Regions from separate parts of the Pseudarthrobacter lactosi genome, predicted to be linked through region 2. Evidence: riboswitches for the same ligand, from Rfam matches in the RefSeq annotation. Region 2 holds a riboswitch; the other holds the start of a gene.

Region 1 (7,320 bases), on a different contig from region 2:
GGGCCTCGTCGGTCAGCTTGAGCAGGATGGCCTCGGCCTTGGGGCCCTGGACCGCGATCAGCGAGGTGATGGCGGAGGCGTCCTCCACCTTCACGTTGAACGCCACGGCGCGTTCGGCCAGGGCGACGGCGACGGTGGGGGCGTTGCCCGCGTTGGGGACCACGAGGTACTTCTCGTCGCCGAAGCGGTAGACGATGAGGTCATCGATGATGCCGCCGTCGGCGTCGCAGATGAGCGAGTACTTGGCCTTGCCGTCCGCGATGGCGGAGAGCTTGCCCACCAGCGCGTAGTCCAGGAACGCGCCGGCTTCCAGGCCGGTGACCCAGACTTCGCCCATGTGGGAGAGGTCGAACAGGCCGGCGGCCTTGCGCACCGCGTGGTGCTCGGCCAGCTCGGAGCTGTACTTCAGGGGCATCTGCCAGCCACCGAAATCGGTGAAGGAAGCGCCGAGTTTCTTGTGCTCTTCGTAAAGAGCGGTGTAGTTCTCAGTCATTATGAAAGCCTTTCACACGAAACTAGTTCGCGAATTCCTCGATGGGCGGGCAGGAGCAGATGAGGTTGCGGTCTCCGGCGGCGCCGTCGATGCGGCCGACGGGCGGGAAGTACTTGTCTTGCTTGAGCGAGGCGAGCGGGAAGGCGGCCTGCTCACGCGGGTAGGCCCGGGTCCAATCGGAACTCACGACGGCGGACGCGGTGTGGGGTGCGTGGCGCAGCGGGCTGTTCTCCACGCTGAAGTCGCCGTTGGCCACCTGGTCGATTTCCTTCCGGATGGTGATCATCGCATCGATGAACCGGTCGATCTCCACCAGATCCTCGGACTCCGTGGGCTCCACCATCAGCGTGCCCGCAACCGGGAACGCCAGGGTGGGGGCGTGGAAGCCGTAATCGATCAGACGCTTGGCCACATCTTCCGCGGTGACGCCGGTCTTCGCCGTCAGCTCGCGCAGGTCCAGGATGCACTCGTGCGCCACCAGACCGCCCTCGCCCGTGTAGAGGACCGGGAAGTACTCGTTCAGCCGTGCGGCAACATAGTTTGCCGCGAGCAGCGCGGACTTCGTGGCCTCGGTCAGGCCCTCGGCACCCATCAGCTTCACGTACGCCCACGAGATGGGCAGGACACCGGCGGAGCCGTAGTTGGACGCTGAGATGGCCACGCCGTGACCGGACTCGTGCGCTGCTTTGTTGGCGTCACTTGGCATAAAGGGTGCCAGATGGGCCTTCGCTGCGACCGGGCCAACACCCGGTCCGCCGCCACCGTGGGGGATGCAGAAGGTCTTGTGCAGGTTCAGGTGCGAGACGTCGCCGCCGAACTTGCCCGGCTGCGCCAGACCGACGAGCGCGTTCAGGTTGGCGCCATCCACGTAGACCTGGCCGCCGGCCGCGTGCACGGCGTCGCAGATTTCGGTCACGTCGGCGTCGTAGACGCCGTGGGTGGAAGGGTAGGTGATCATGATGGCCGAAAGGACGTCCCTGTGGGCCTCGATCTTGGCGTACAGGTCAGCGTGATCGATGCTGCCGTCCGCAGCTGTGGCAACAACAACAACCTTCATTCCGGCGAGGACGGCCGAGGCGGCGTTGGTACCGTGGGCCGAGGCCGGGATCAGGCAGACCGTGCGCTGGTCATCACCGCGGGAGAGGTGGTAGCCGCGGATCGCCAGCAGGCCGGCGAGCTCGCCCTGGGAACCCGCGTTCGGCTGCAGGGACACCTGGTCGTAGCCGGTGATTTCCGCGAGGTCAGCTTCCAGCCCGCCGATGAGCTCGCGCCAGCCCACGGTCTGGGAGTCCGGGGCGAACGGGTGGATGGAGGCGAACTCCGGCCAGGAAATGGCTTCCATCTCCGCCGTGGCGTTCAGCTTCATGGTGCACGAACCCAACGGGATCATGGTCCGGTCCAGCGCCAGGTCCCGGTCGCTCAGCCTGCGGATGTAACGCAGCAGCTGGGTTTCGGAACGGTGCGTGTTGAACACCGGGTGCTGCAGGTACTCGGAGGAACGGAGGACCGATTCGGGCAGCTCAAAGCCCTTCGCGTCCACCACGGGACCGGCACCGAAGGCGACGGCAATCGCGGAGAGGACATCCGTCGTCGTGGTTTCATCAGCGGAGACGCCGATGGTGTCCTCGTCGATGCGGCGCAGGTTGATCCCGCGTGCTTCGGCGGCGGCGATGACCTTGGCGGCCTTGCCCGGGACGCGGACGGTGACGGTGTCGAAGAAGGTCTCGGTGACCAGTTCGCGGCCGGCGACCTTCAGCGTGGTGGCCAGCGTGCGGGCGTTGTGGTGGACGCGCTCGGCGATTGCCTTGAGGCCGTCGGGGCCGTGGTAGACGGCGTAGAAGGAGGAGACGATGGCCAGCAGCGCCTGCGCGGTGCAGATGTTGGACGTGGCCTTCTCACGGCGGATGTGCTGCTCACGGGTCTGCAGCGCCAAACGGTAGGCCGGGACCCCGGCGTTGTCCTTGGAGACACCGACGAGGCGGCCGGGCATGGACCGCTCCAGGCCCTTCGCCACCGCCATGTACGCCGCGTGCGGGCCGCCGAAGAACAACGGCACCCCAAACCTCTGGGTGGAGCCGACGGCGATATCCGCGCCCTGCTCCCCCGGAGGGGTGATCAGCGTCAAGGCCAACAGGTCAGCAGCAACCGTCACGAGCGCGCCGCGCTCCTTGGCTGCGGCGATGACGTCGGCGTGGTTGAAGACCCGGCCGGACACGCCGGGCTGCTGCAGGACAATGCCGTTGATGACACCCTCGGGCAGGCCCGTCGACAGGTCAGCGACCTCCACCTCGAAACCGAGGGCCTCGGCGCGGCCCTTCACGATCGCGATGGTCTGCGGCAGGCAATCGGCATCCAGGACCGTCTTGCCGTCGCGGGCGTCCTTGTTCTTGTTCGCCCGGCGCATCATCAGCACGGCCTCGGCCACGGCGGTGGCCTCATCCAGCAGCGAGGCGTTCGCGATCGGCAGGCCCACGAGGTCCTGGACCATGGTCTGGAAGTTCAGCAAAGCCTCGAGCCGGCCCTGCGAAATCTCCGGCTGATACGGCGTGTACGCGGTGTACCAGGCCGGGGCCTCGAGGATGTTGCGGCGGATCACCGCGGGCGTGACGGTGTCGTAGTAGCCCTGGCCGATCATCTGCACGGCCGTCTTGTTCTTCGACGCGAGCTTGCGGAGTTCGGCAAGGACCTCAACCTCGCTGAGGGCGTCCTTGAGGGCCAGCGGCTTGGCCTGGCGGATGGAGTCGGGGACGGCAACGTCCACGAGGCCGTCGACGCTGTCATAGCCAACGGCTTTGAGCATGGTGTCGATATCGGCCTGGCGGCGGGCACCGATATGCCGATCCGCGAAGGTGGTTGGTGCTGACTGAACGGTCATGAAGGAACTCCATAATTCAGGTGGCGTGCTGGGTACGCCACATTGATTCGGGTTCCTCCCCGCTCTGTATTGGACCTGAGAGTTTCCGCACCCCCATTGCTTTCGCAGGGTGGCGCTTGCACCGTCGGTGAGCCCGTTGCCGGACTACTTTCCAGAGTTGCCTAACCGCGGCGGTACGTGGGCCTGAGAGATTCCCGGAGAGGATTTGCTCCTACGGCGCCTGCTGAACGTACCGGCAGGACTCTCCCGCCGCAGATCAAAAGCATGTGCCACTTCATCAGTGACACGTCTCACAGGTTAGCCCGATTCCGGGCCGCGTGCAAGATTTCGAGTGGCAACGGCGTCGCATCACCATCGATTGCTCCGTAGGGGCCCTTCTGAACCCTCAAAACGGCCCCTACGGAGCAATCGATGAGAAATCGGGGTCTGGCGTGGGAAGACGACCGCTGGTAGCTTGCGCCGGTTCGCGGCCGGTCGATGTCAGGACGCTGGCTTCCAGATGTCCAACTCAGCCCAGTTGGCGGGAAATCCCATGCTCACGCTCGGAGAGATGAGTTGCGACCCGTCTGGCGCTCGAAGCTCAATGTCGAGTTTTCTGACCTGAGTCTTGAAAGTCAGATGCCAGCCAGAGCCGCTCGTGTGTGACCGGAGCATGAACGCCAGAGTGGCCGCATAAATATAAAGCCTCTGATGCGGTTTGGGCGTGGCCGTGAAGCTTGGCTCGAGCAGGTGTGCAAGCAAGTCACCATCTGTCTCGTGTGCCTTGAGCGAGAGCGCTCGTTTGAAAGCTCGGTTGAAGAGACGAGAGCCGTGCGCGCAGGCATGTCGAAAGTCGACCAGTATTGCACCAAAGGGTCGAGGATGGACGAACCCGAACATGCGGGCCACCGTCCCCCTGGCCGCCGGTGTTCTTGCCTTCGCCGGGGTCGTACTGTCCCCGGCAGCCGGCGCTGTGCTGATGTCCGTGTCCACGATCGTGGTGGCCCTGAACGCCCAGCTGCTGCGGAGGGTGAAACTCAATCCCGCCCAGGTACGTTGAACCAGAAATGCTGACCGGCAGGAAAACTCCTGCCGGTAGGCTTAAAGCTTCGAACCTGCACGGAAGGGAGGAATCGTTATGACCGCACCATCCCGTGGTCCCCTCACCGCGTTCCTCCTACGTGCAGGATTTTTGACTGCGGCCCTGGCCATCATCGCCGGCATCTTCGGCATGCACATCATGACAGGGGCGCACCATATAAGTGCCGCGCACAGCATGCCGGCAGCAGTCGGCGGCGAGTCAACGATACACATGCCAAGCATTCCCGCCGGCCACTCCCATGCAACAGGGGCGTCGCCGGACGGGAGGGCAGTTACTCAAGCAGTAACTGGATCGTCGTCTTCGTGTGCCCCTGCAGGTTCCTGCCCCGAGATGTCCGCCGGGGGCAATGCCTGCGTGCTGTCCCCGGGGAACACGTCGCTGTCAGCCCCTGCGCCTGGAACAGCACCCCACGCGTTACCGGACTTAGGGGTCGCGGCTGCGGCCAGCAGGAACTATTCCTATTCGCCGGGTAGCCCCTCCCCTGGTGACCTCTGTATCAGCCGGACGTAAATTGCTCGACGGCGCCGTGTTCTTCCCGGCGCACCATCCAGTCATACGGCACGCATGAAACAGGCCCGCCCCAGGGGCGCGGCCGTCACTGCACGCAAACCGAAAGGCGCGCCACGCGCCCGCTGATACTTTTTGAGGACCCTGATTTTCATGAAAAAGATCCTGACCATTTCCGCTGCCGCCATTGCCGCAGCAATGGCCCTCGCCGGATGCTCCGCCGGACCGGAAGCCGGAAGTTCGGCGACCGGCAGCATGCCCGGAACGAACCACGGCAGCTCCAGCTCAGCCCCGGCAACTTCGGCAGCAGCCTCGGCTGACTTCAACGACGCTGACAGCATATTCGCGCAGATGATGATCCCCCACCATGCCCAGGCCGTGTCCATGAGCGACGTCATGCTCAAGAAGGAAGGCATTCCCGCCGCGGTAACCGATCTGGCCACCAAGATCAAGGCCGCCCAGGGACCGGAGATTGAGGAGATGACCGGCTGGCTTGAGAACTGGGGACAGCCCACCGAAATGCCAACCGGCATGGCCCCTGGACACAGCATGTCCGGGATGACGGGCGAGGAAGACATGGCCAAACTCGAGGCCGCCCAGGGCTCCGAGGCCGCCAAACTGTTCCTCACCCAGATGATCGCCCACCACGAAGGCGCCGTCATGATGGCCAAGACCGAGACCACCGACGGCAAGAACGCTGACGCGGTCCAGCTCAGCAAGGACATCGTCAGTTCCCAGGAAGCCGAAATCCAGGAAATGAAAGACCTGCTGGCCACCCTGTAGCCAGCACACCACGGCACCGGCCCCGCCCCCTAAGGGTCGGTGCCTCCCCCCATACACATTTCCCGGATCACTCTGGAGTTCCCCGTGCCCCTGCAATTTATGAACCGAGGACGTCCCGACGCTGGGCTCACCGCGGCCGCCGCCCTCTTACTTACCTTGTCCGCCTGTTCCTCCGGCTCAACCACCGGCACCCAACCGTCCACAGCGGCCGCCGGTTTCCCCAGCTCCCACGTCCACGGGCTAAGCGTGAACCGCGAAACCGATCAGGTCCTGTTGGCCACCCATGAAGGCCTGTTCAACGTCGCCAAGTCACCCGCCACCAAAATCGGGGAGACCAACGACCTGATGGGGTTCACCGCCGCCGCCGACCAGGGCGTCTTTTACGCCTCCGGGCACCCGGGCCCCGGCTCGGATCTGCCCAACCCCATGGGCCTGATCAAATCTGTGGACGGCGGTAAGACCTGGGAGCAGCTGTCCCGCCAGGGTGAATCGGACTTCCATGCCCTCACGGCAACCAAATCCGGAATCGTCGCCTACGACGGGACACTGCTGACCAGCCCCGACGGGAAATCCTGGTCACCTGCCACGGCCGGGTTCGTTCCCGCCGTTCTGGCAGGCACCCCGGAAAGTGAAACCGTCCTCGCCACCACCCAGGACGGGCTCCAGCGCTCCACCGACGGCGGGAAAACCTGGAAACTGAACACCACAGCCCCGATCATGCAATTCGTTGCGTTCGCCAGCGGCACCGAAGTCGTCGGCATCGAGCCCAACGGTTCAGTCCACTATTCAACCGACGCGGGGAGTACCTGGATCCAGACAGGCCATATCGATGGACAGGTCCAGGCGATAACCGCTGTGAAGAAGACAGTAGGCAAACCATGGATCTGGGCAGCCACCACTGAAGGACTCCTCGTATCCGACGACGGCGGCCGGGTGTTCCATGCCCCTAACCCGGTCCGACCAACATCATCGGGACTATCGCCTTCACCGGTGTCACCTGCGAGCTGATGATCATGGCAGCCTAGGCGGATGGAGCATCAGGAGAGCTGTCCCTTCTGGGCCGGAGTGACGAAGCAGTCAGCGAAGCCCAACAACTGCTGGCCGCCTCCACCTGACCCGTTCCGGGCCCTGCTCGTTCTCGCTTACGCCTATTAACGGCTTTATCGCTGGCGGGAGGCGGCCCAAGTGTAGGAACGGGCGCTGCGCAGGCAGTCCGTAAGGGCGGGGGTGACGAATAGCGTGCAGGGTAGTTTCCTGATGGACGCGCCGTCCGGCGGGTGGAGGACACATCCCTTGAAGGGGATTGTCATGAAAATCATTACCCGTATGTGGTTTGTAGCCGCGGCCGTGTCGCTGGCGGGCATCACCGGATGCGCAGCCCAAAGCGGCGACTCCTCCGCCCCTCCCGCGGCCAGTTCCGCTGCCCAGTCAACTCAAGGATCAGCCCAGAGAGCTGAAGCGGTCATCACCATCAAGGATTTCAAGTTTGAGATTCCGGCGCCGGTGAAGCCGGGTTCGATGGTGACGGTGACGAACGCGGACAGCGCCCCGCACACCCTCACTTCCAAGGACAAGGGCGGG
Region 2 (7,320 bases):
CGACGCCACCCAGGTCAGGGCCCTTGATCAGGTACCACAGGCGGCCCAGCACAGGGAATTTTTTCTCCAGCACCAGGTTGTAGCTGGCGGTCCCGGCAGACTCCAGGACCAGGAAGCGGGCGGCCCAGCCTCTGCCGTTCTTCACGGACGCGTAGGCGGCGGACTGCAGCATGTTGCCGCCGTTCGGGTTGGCCGTGACGTGCTTGTCCCAGTTCTCAATTTCCTCCGCTGTGGCAAAGCGGGCGGTGAATTCTCGCAAGGCGGACGTGTCCAATCTCAGGGGTTGCGTAGCCACAAGTCTAAAGCCTCCGGTCACGGCGGCAGGTCCCCGGCATCCGCTGGGCCCACGCCGTCAGGGTTCCCTGGCCGAGCTTGCGAGGCTAGGGGGACGGTGGGGAGCATGCTGCCGGATACCGTAGACCACCGAGGGCCGGCGGGACGGGGTTTTCGAAAGCGTGCGTCAGAGCGACGAAGGAGCAGCACGCGTGAAAAGCCCGGCTTGCCGGGTCCGGGCCCGGACCCTAGTCTTCGAACTCCGACAGCGGCGGGCAGGAGCAGATGAGGTTGCGGTCTCCGGCTGCGCCGTCGATGCGGCCGACGGGCGGGAAGTACTTGTCCTGCTTGAGCGAGGCGAGGGGGAAGGCGGCCTGCTCGCGCGGGTACTCGCGGTTCCAATCGGAAGATACGACGGCGGACGCGGTGTGGGGTGCGTGGCGCAGCGGGCTGTTCTCCACGCTGAAGTCACCGTTGGCCACCTGGTCGATTTCCTTGCGGATGGTGATCATCGCATCGATGAACCGGTCGATCTCCACGAGGTCCTCGGACTCCGTCGGTTCCACCATCAACGTGCCGGCCACCGGGAACGCCAGCGTGGGGGCGTGGAACCCGTAGTCGATCAGGCGCTTGGCCACGTCTTCCGCGGTGACGCCGGTCCTGGCCGTCAGCTCGCGCAGGTCCAGGATGCACTCGTGCGCCACGAGTCCGCCTTCACCGGTGTAGAGGACAGGGAAGTACTTGTTCAGCCGCGCCGCAACGTAGTTCGCCGCCAGCAGTGCCGACTTCGTCGCCTCGGTCAGGCCTTCGGCGCCCATGAGCTTCACGTACGCCCAGGAGATCGGCAGGACGCCTGCGGAGCCGTAGTTGGAGGCGCTGATGGCCACGCCGTGGCCGGCTTCGTGGGCTGCCTTGTTGGCGTCACCGGGCATAAAGGGTGCCAGGTGGGCCTTCGCTGCGACCGGGCCAACACCGGGTCCGCCGCCGCCGTGCGGGATGCAGAAGGTCTTGTGCAGGTTCAGGTGCGAGACGTCGCCGCCGAACTTGCCCGGCTGTGCCAGGCCCACGAGGGCGTTGAGGTTGGCGCCGTCCACGTAGACCTGGCCGCCGGCCGCGTGCACGGCGTCGCAGATTTCGGTCACGTCCGCGTCGTAGACACCGTGCGTGGAGGGGTAGGTGATCATGATGGCCGAGAGGACGTCCTTGTTCGCCTCGATCTTGGCGTTCAGGTCCTTGTGGTCGATGCTGCCGTCCGCAGCGGTAGCGACAACAACCACCTTCATGCCGGCCAGGACGGCGGAGGCGGCGTTGGTGCCGTGGGCCGAGGCCGGGATCAGGCAGACCGTGCGCTGGTCATCGCCGCGGGAGAGGTGGTAGCCGCGGATCGCCAGCAGGCCCGCGAGCTCGCCCTGGGAACCGGCGTTCGGCTGCAGGGACACCTGGTCGTAGCCGGTGATTTCCGCGAGGTCAGACTCCAGCCCGCCGATAAGTTCGCGCCAGCCTACGGTCTGTGAGTCCGGGGCGAACGGGTGGATCGAGGCGAACTCCGGCCAGGAAATGGCTTCCATCTCCGCGGTGGCGTTCAGCTTCATGGTGCACGAACCCAGCGGGATCATGGTCCGGTCCAGCGCAAGGTCCCGATCCGAAAGCCTGCGGATGTAGCGCAGCAGCTGGGTCTCGGAACGGTGCGTGTTGAACACCGGATGCTGCAAGTACTCGGAGGATCGTTCGACGGCGGTATCCAGTGCAAACTGGGTGTCTGTGCCGGCGGCCAAGTCCACCACGGCGGCGCCGAAGACGTCCAGGACACCGGCGACGATGGCCGGGGTTGTGGTTTCGTCGGCCGAGACGCCGATGGTGTCGCCGTCGATGTGGCGCAGGTTGATGCCCTTGGCTTCGGCGGCGGCCACAAGAGCCGCGGCCTTGCTGGGCACGGAAACCGTGACGGTATCAAAGAAGCATGTGTGCAGGACGTCCAGGCCGGCCGCCTTCAGCGATGCGGCGATGGTTGCAGCGTGGCTGTGGGTGGTCTCGGCGATTGCCTTGAGGCCGTCGGCGCCGTGGTAAACGGCGTAGAAGGAGGAAACGATGGCCAGCAGCGCCTGCGCGGTGCAGATATTGGACGTGGCCTTCTCCCGGCGGATGTGCTGCTCACGGGTCTGCAGCGCCAGACGGTACGCGGGGACACCGGCGTTGTCCTTCGAGACACCGACCAGGCGGCCCGGCATGGACCGCTCCAGGCCCTTCGCCACCGCCATGTACGCCGCGTGCGGGCCGCCGAAGAACAGCGGCACCCCGAAACGCTGGGTGGAGCCGACGGCGATATCCGCGCCCTGCTCCCCAGGAGGGGTGATCAGCGTCAACGCCAACAGGTCAGCAGCAACCGTCACCAGCGCGCCGCGCTCCTTCGCAGCCGCGATGATGTCGGCGTGGTTGAAGACCCGACCGGACACGCCGGGCTGCTGCAGGACGATGCCGTTGATAACGCCCTCGGGCAGGCCCGTGGACAGGTCAGCGACCTCCACCTCAAACCCGAGCGCCTCGGCCCGGCCCTTGACGATCGCGATGGTCTGCGGCAGGCAATCGGCATCCAGGACCGTCTTGCCGTCCCGGGCGTCCTTGTTCTTGTTGGCCCGGCGCATCATCAGCACCGCCTCGGCCACGGCGGTGGCTTCATCCAGCAGCGAGGCGTTCGCGATGGGCAGGCCCACGAGATCCTGGACCATGGTCTGGAAATTCAGGAGCGCCTCGAGCCGGCCCTGCGAGATTTCGGGCTGGTACGGGGTGTACGCGGTGTACCAGGCCGGGGCTTCGAGGATGTTCCGGCGGATCACCGCGGGCGTCACGGTGTCGTAATAGCCCTGGCCGATCATCTGCACGGCCGTCTTGTTCTTCGCCGCAAGCTTCCGGAGTTCGGCAAGGACCTCAACCTCACTCAGGGCGTCCTTGAGGGCCAGCGGCTGGGCCTGGCGGATGGAGTCGGGAACGGCGGTGTCCACCAGTGCGTCCACAGTGCCGTAGCCCACAGCCTTGAGCATGGAGTCGATATCGGCCTGGCGGCGGGCGCCAATATGCCGGTCAACGAAAGTGGCCGAGGCCGAATTAACACTCACAAGGAACTCCATTACTAAGGCGGCGCAAGGTACGCCACATCGACTCGGGTTCCTCCCCGCTCTGTCTGGGACCTGAGAGTTTCCGCGCAGCCTGCTTCCGCTAGGCTGCGCTTGCACCGTCGGTGGGCACAGCGGTCCTGACATTCCGGAGTGATCCGGGACGCTTCAGGCGTACGGCCTGCCACTTTCCAGAGTTGCCTGGCCGCGGCGGTACGTGGGCCTGAGAGATTCCTGGGGAGGATTTGCTCCTACGGCGCCTGTTGCACCTACTAACAGAACTCTCCCGCCGCAGATCAAAGGCATATTCAGATGTCGTGCCGGCCACAGATGGCCGCCACGAGGTCCAATTCTCCTACGCCCCGCGCCGCCGGGCAAATGGGGTCGTCAGGTTCAGCCGCGCAGCCGCTCCACGGCGGCGAGAAGCTCCTCGACGTCTCCATGGCGGCCCCGGCCGTCCCCGGTGGTGCCGCTTTCCCACATGGCGTTGAAATACAACCCGTCCCCCATATACAGCACGGCTTTCGCCATGGCCGGACCGACGTCGGCCGCGATCAGGTCCAACCACTGCTGCTGGATGGCGGCAAAGCGACGCCGGGCCTCTTCATGGGCCACTTCGGCCAGCCGCGTGGCGGCCACGAAAGAGCGGTCCATCGGCGTATCGGACCAGACCGAGGAACGGATGAAGTAGGTGGCTGCACCTTCGGCTGCTGCCGCCATCAGTGCCAGGTCCTCGGCGGCCAGTCGGTCCAACCGTTCCAGTACCGCAGCGATCAGCGCTTCCTTGTTGGGGAAATGGTAGAGCAATCCACCCTTGGACACGCCGGCCCGCTTGGCCACGGCGTCCAATGTGGCAGCCCGCTCCCCCACATCGATCAGGAGTTCTTCAAAAGCATCAAGGACTGCATCGCGTGCGACGGGATTTCTGGCCATGGCTTCAATCATGCCCGCTCCGGGTCCGGTTTCTTAACTATACCGTCTGGACGGTATAGTTATTACATGACGTTGTCCGCACAGTCCAACCAGACCACCCGAAGCACCTCCGCGACCGCAGCCGAGGTCCAGCCGTCAGGGCCCGCCAAGGCGCCCTGGCGCGACTGGCTCGCGCTGGCCCTGCTGATGTTTCCGGTGCTCCTGGTTGCGGTGGACAACACCGCGCTGACGTTTGCGCTTCCGGCCATCGCGAGCAGCTTGGAAACGACCGGAGTCCAGCTGCTGTGGATTGTGGACGCCTATCCCCTGGTACTTGCCGGATTGCTGGTTGCCATGGGCAGCCTGGGCGACCGGATCGGGCGCCGACGGCTGCTGCTGACCGGCAGCGTTGGATTCGCGGCGGTCTCAGCAGCAACAGCGTTTGCCCCCAGCGCGGAGTGGCTGATAGCCGGACGGGCGTCGCTGGGATTCTTCGGCGCCATGCTGATGCCCTCAACCCTGTCGCTGATCCGCAACATTTTTCCGGACCCGAACCGGCGCCGGCTGGCCGTAGCCATCTGGGCAGCCGGCTTCTCCGGCGGGGCCGCCCTGGGTCCCATCTTTGGGGGCTGGCTGGTGGAGCAGTTCTGGTGGGGCGCCATCCTGCTGGTCGCCGTGCCCATCATGCTGCCCCTGCTGGCGTTTGGTCCGGCGTTCATCCCGGAATCAAAGGATCCGCGGCCCGGACGGGTGGACGTGCCCAGCATCGCCCTGTCCCTGCTGGTTATGGTGCCCGTTGTGTACGGGATCAAGGAACTGGCGACAGAAGGTTTCGGGGCCGCTCCGTTGGGGCTTGTTGTCTTTGGCCTGGCCATGGGGGTCGTCTTTGTCCGCCGCCAGCACCGGCTGGCCAGCCCCCTGCTGGACATGTCCCTGTTCGGCAACCGGGTGTTCAGCACCGCCATCACGGCAAACGTGCTGGCCCTGTTTTCCTTCAACGGCTTCATTCTCTTCCTCGCACAGCACCTGCAGCTCCTGGACGGGATGACACCGTCGGCCGCCGGAATAGCAATGATCCCGGCCCTGGTGGCCACGGTGCTGGCCGGCCTGGCAGTGGTGCCGCTGGTCCGGAAAGTGCGTCCGGGCTTTGTGGTGGCGGGTGGCCTGGCACTGAGTGCCACCGGCTACGGAATCGCGGTCTTTGGTGATCACGGCTCCGGCCCGGCCCTCCTGCTGGCCGCGCTGCTGATCCTCGCACTGGGGGTGGGCACGGCGGAGACCATTTCCAATGACCTCATCCTGGGCTCCGTGCCAGCAGAGAAGTCAGGAGCGGCGGCCGCCATTTCGGAGACGGGCTATGAGGTGGGGTCCCTGCTGGGGACTGCAGTGCTGGGCTCCATCCTGACCGCTTCCTACCAGCGGAATCTCCTGCTGCCGGCCGGGGTGGAAGAAACGGCGTCAGGCACTGCCGTGCACCAGGCCGGCGAAACTTTGGCAGGCGCAGTGGAGCTGGCCACCAGCCTGCCTGCGCCGCTGGCTGAAGCGCTCCGCGGTGCAGCTCGCCTGGCGTTTGATTCGGGCGTCCACACCACTGCGGCAATTGCGCTGGTACTGATGGCGAGCGCGGCAGTCCTCGCCGCCGTCGTACTCCGGAAAGTTCCGACGGCGGACTAGGGCACCGCCGCCCGCAAGCCAGCGAGCGCACAAGGGCGCCCGGCGTCGGAAGTCATTCCGGCGCCGGGCGCTTGTGGCCTCACTATCGGCCGGAGCCTACTTGGCGTCAGGGGCGGTGACGCTGGCGGAGGCCTTCATGGTCTCGGCGTTCACCATCCACGCATACTGTTCCAGCTTGGCAATGAATTCGTGGAGCAGGTCCGCGGTAGTGGGATCCTCTTCGTCCACTTCGTCATGGACCTTGCGCATGGTGCCCACGGCAGCCTCAAGCGCAGCAACGATCCGCTCGATGGCGTCCTTGGTGTTGATGAGGCCTTCGGGGAACTGGGCCAGGCTGGTGGACTTTGCCACCGTGGCGCTGCGGCCGTCCGGCAGGGCGTGGAGGGCGCGCATCCGCTCGGCCAGATCATCCGCGAACTGCCGGGCGGCATCCACGATTTCGTCCAGCTGCAGGTGAAGGTCCCGGAAGTTGGTCCCCACAATGTTCCAGTGGGCCTGCTTGCCCTGGATGTGCAGCTCAATCAGGTCCGCAAGCACGGCCTGCAGATTGTTGGTCAGGGTCGGTGAAGCTTTCATGAATCCTCCTCGATTGGTCCAGTAGTCCCGACGCTATCAGCCACAGGATCGATCGCGCCGGGCCGGAAGCAAATTTCTCAGTGAGCTTACTAATCCGGCCGGAGTGTCACAAAAGAATGGGATTCATTTAAACCATTGCGCTAAAGCCGTCCGCCCTGCATACTAAATGAACGTCATTCATTTAGTGACGGTCGTCTCACTGGAAGTAAGCCCATGATTGAAATTTCCTGCCTCGACTCACCCGCCTCCCTGGCCCGGACAACGCCGTCCGACCGCCCAGCCCTTCGGGTGGGCGTCGTGCAGCACCGCTGGCATGCAGACACTGCCGTCCTGCAGGCCGAACTCGATGAAGGAATCGGCCGGGCCGCCCGGCTCGGTGCCTCGGTGGTGTTCCTGCCCGAACTCACCCTCTCGCGCTACCCCGCGGACAGCTGCCCCGAAAATGACACGCCCCGGCACGGAGCGTTGCAGCCCGGCGCCGTGCGGCCCGGCTCGGTGCGGCGCCGGCCGTCGGACACCGCTGAGGACCTGCTCACCGGACCCACCTTCCGCTTTGCCGCCGAATCGGCCCGCCGCCACGGGGTGGCAGTCCATGCCTCGCTGTACCAGCAGGTGCCCAACCCGGACGGCACGGACGACGGCCTGGGGCTGAACACCGCCATCCTGGTGTCCTCTGAGGGTGACCTGCTCGCCCGCACGCACAAGCTCCACATCCCGGTCACCGCCGGCTATTACGAAGACAAGTTCTTCCGCCAAGGGCCGGCCGCCGCTGACG

Evidence for each region. Region 2 has a riboswitch for glycine ahead of gcvP (aminomethyl-transferring glycine dehydrogenase). Riboswitches for the same ligand answer to the same signal wherever they lie in the genome.
Region 1: linked by a shared signal. The riboswitch ahead of gcvP (aminomethyl-transferring glycine dehydrogenase) and the one ahead of gcvP (aminomethyl-transferring glycine dehydrogenase) in region 2 are both predicted to bind glycine.

Annotation. Positions count from the first base shown of each region.
Region 1 covers NZ_JBVAYS010000001.1:1,816,163-1,823,482, forward strand. The annotation lists gene gcvT (glycine cleavage system aminomethyltransferase GcvT) at 1-493, opposite strand, end outside; gene gcvP (aminomethyl-transferring glycine dehydrogenase) at 516-3,368, opposite strand; glycine riboswitch at 3,530-3,627, opposite strand; gene ACZY0Q_RS08400 (hypothetical protein) at 4,246-4,407, shown strand; gene ACZY0Q_RS08405 (DUF305 domain-containing protein) at 5,110-5,739, shown strand; gene ACZY0Q_RS08410 (F510_1955 family glycosylhydrolase) at 5,824-6,747, shown strand; gene ACZY0Q_RS08415 (cupredoxin domain-containing protein) at 7,048-7,320, shown strand, end outside.
Region 2 covers NZ_JBVAYS010000002.1:19,494-26,813, reverse strand. The annotation lists gene ACZY0Q_RS10045 (lipid II:glycine glycyltransferase FemX) at 1-259, opposite strand, end outside; gene gcvP (aminomethyl-transferring glycine dehydrogenase) at 522-3,386, opposite strand; glycine riboswitch at 3,438-3,583, opposite strand; glycine riboswitch at 3,585-3,682, opposite strand; gene ACZY0Q_RS10035 (TetR/AcrR family transcriptional regulator) at 3,777-4,316, opposite strand; gene ACZY0Q_RS10030 (MFS transporter) at 4,383-5,969, shown strand; gene ACZY0Q_RS10025 (Dps family protein) at 6,066-6,545, opposite strand; gene ACZY0Q_RS10020 (nitrilase-related carbon-nitrogen hydrolase) at 6,759-7,320, shown strand, end outside.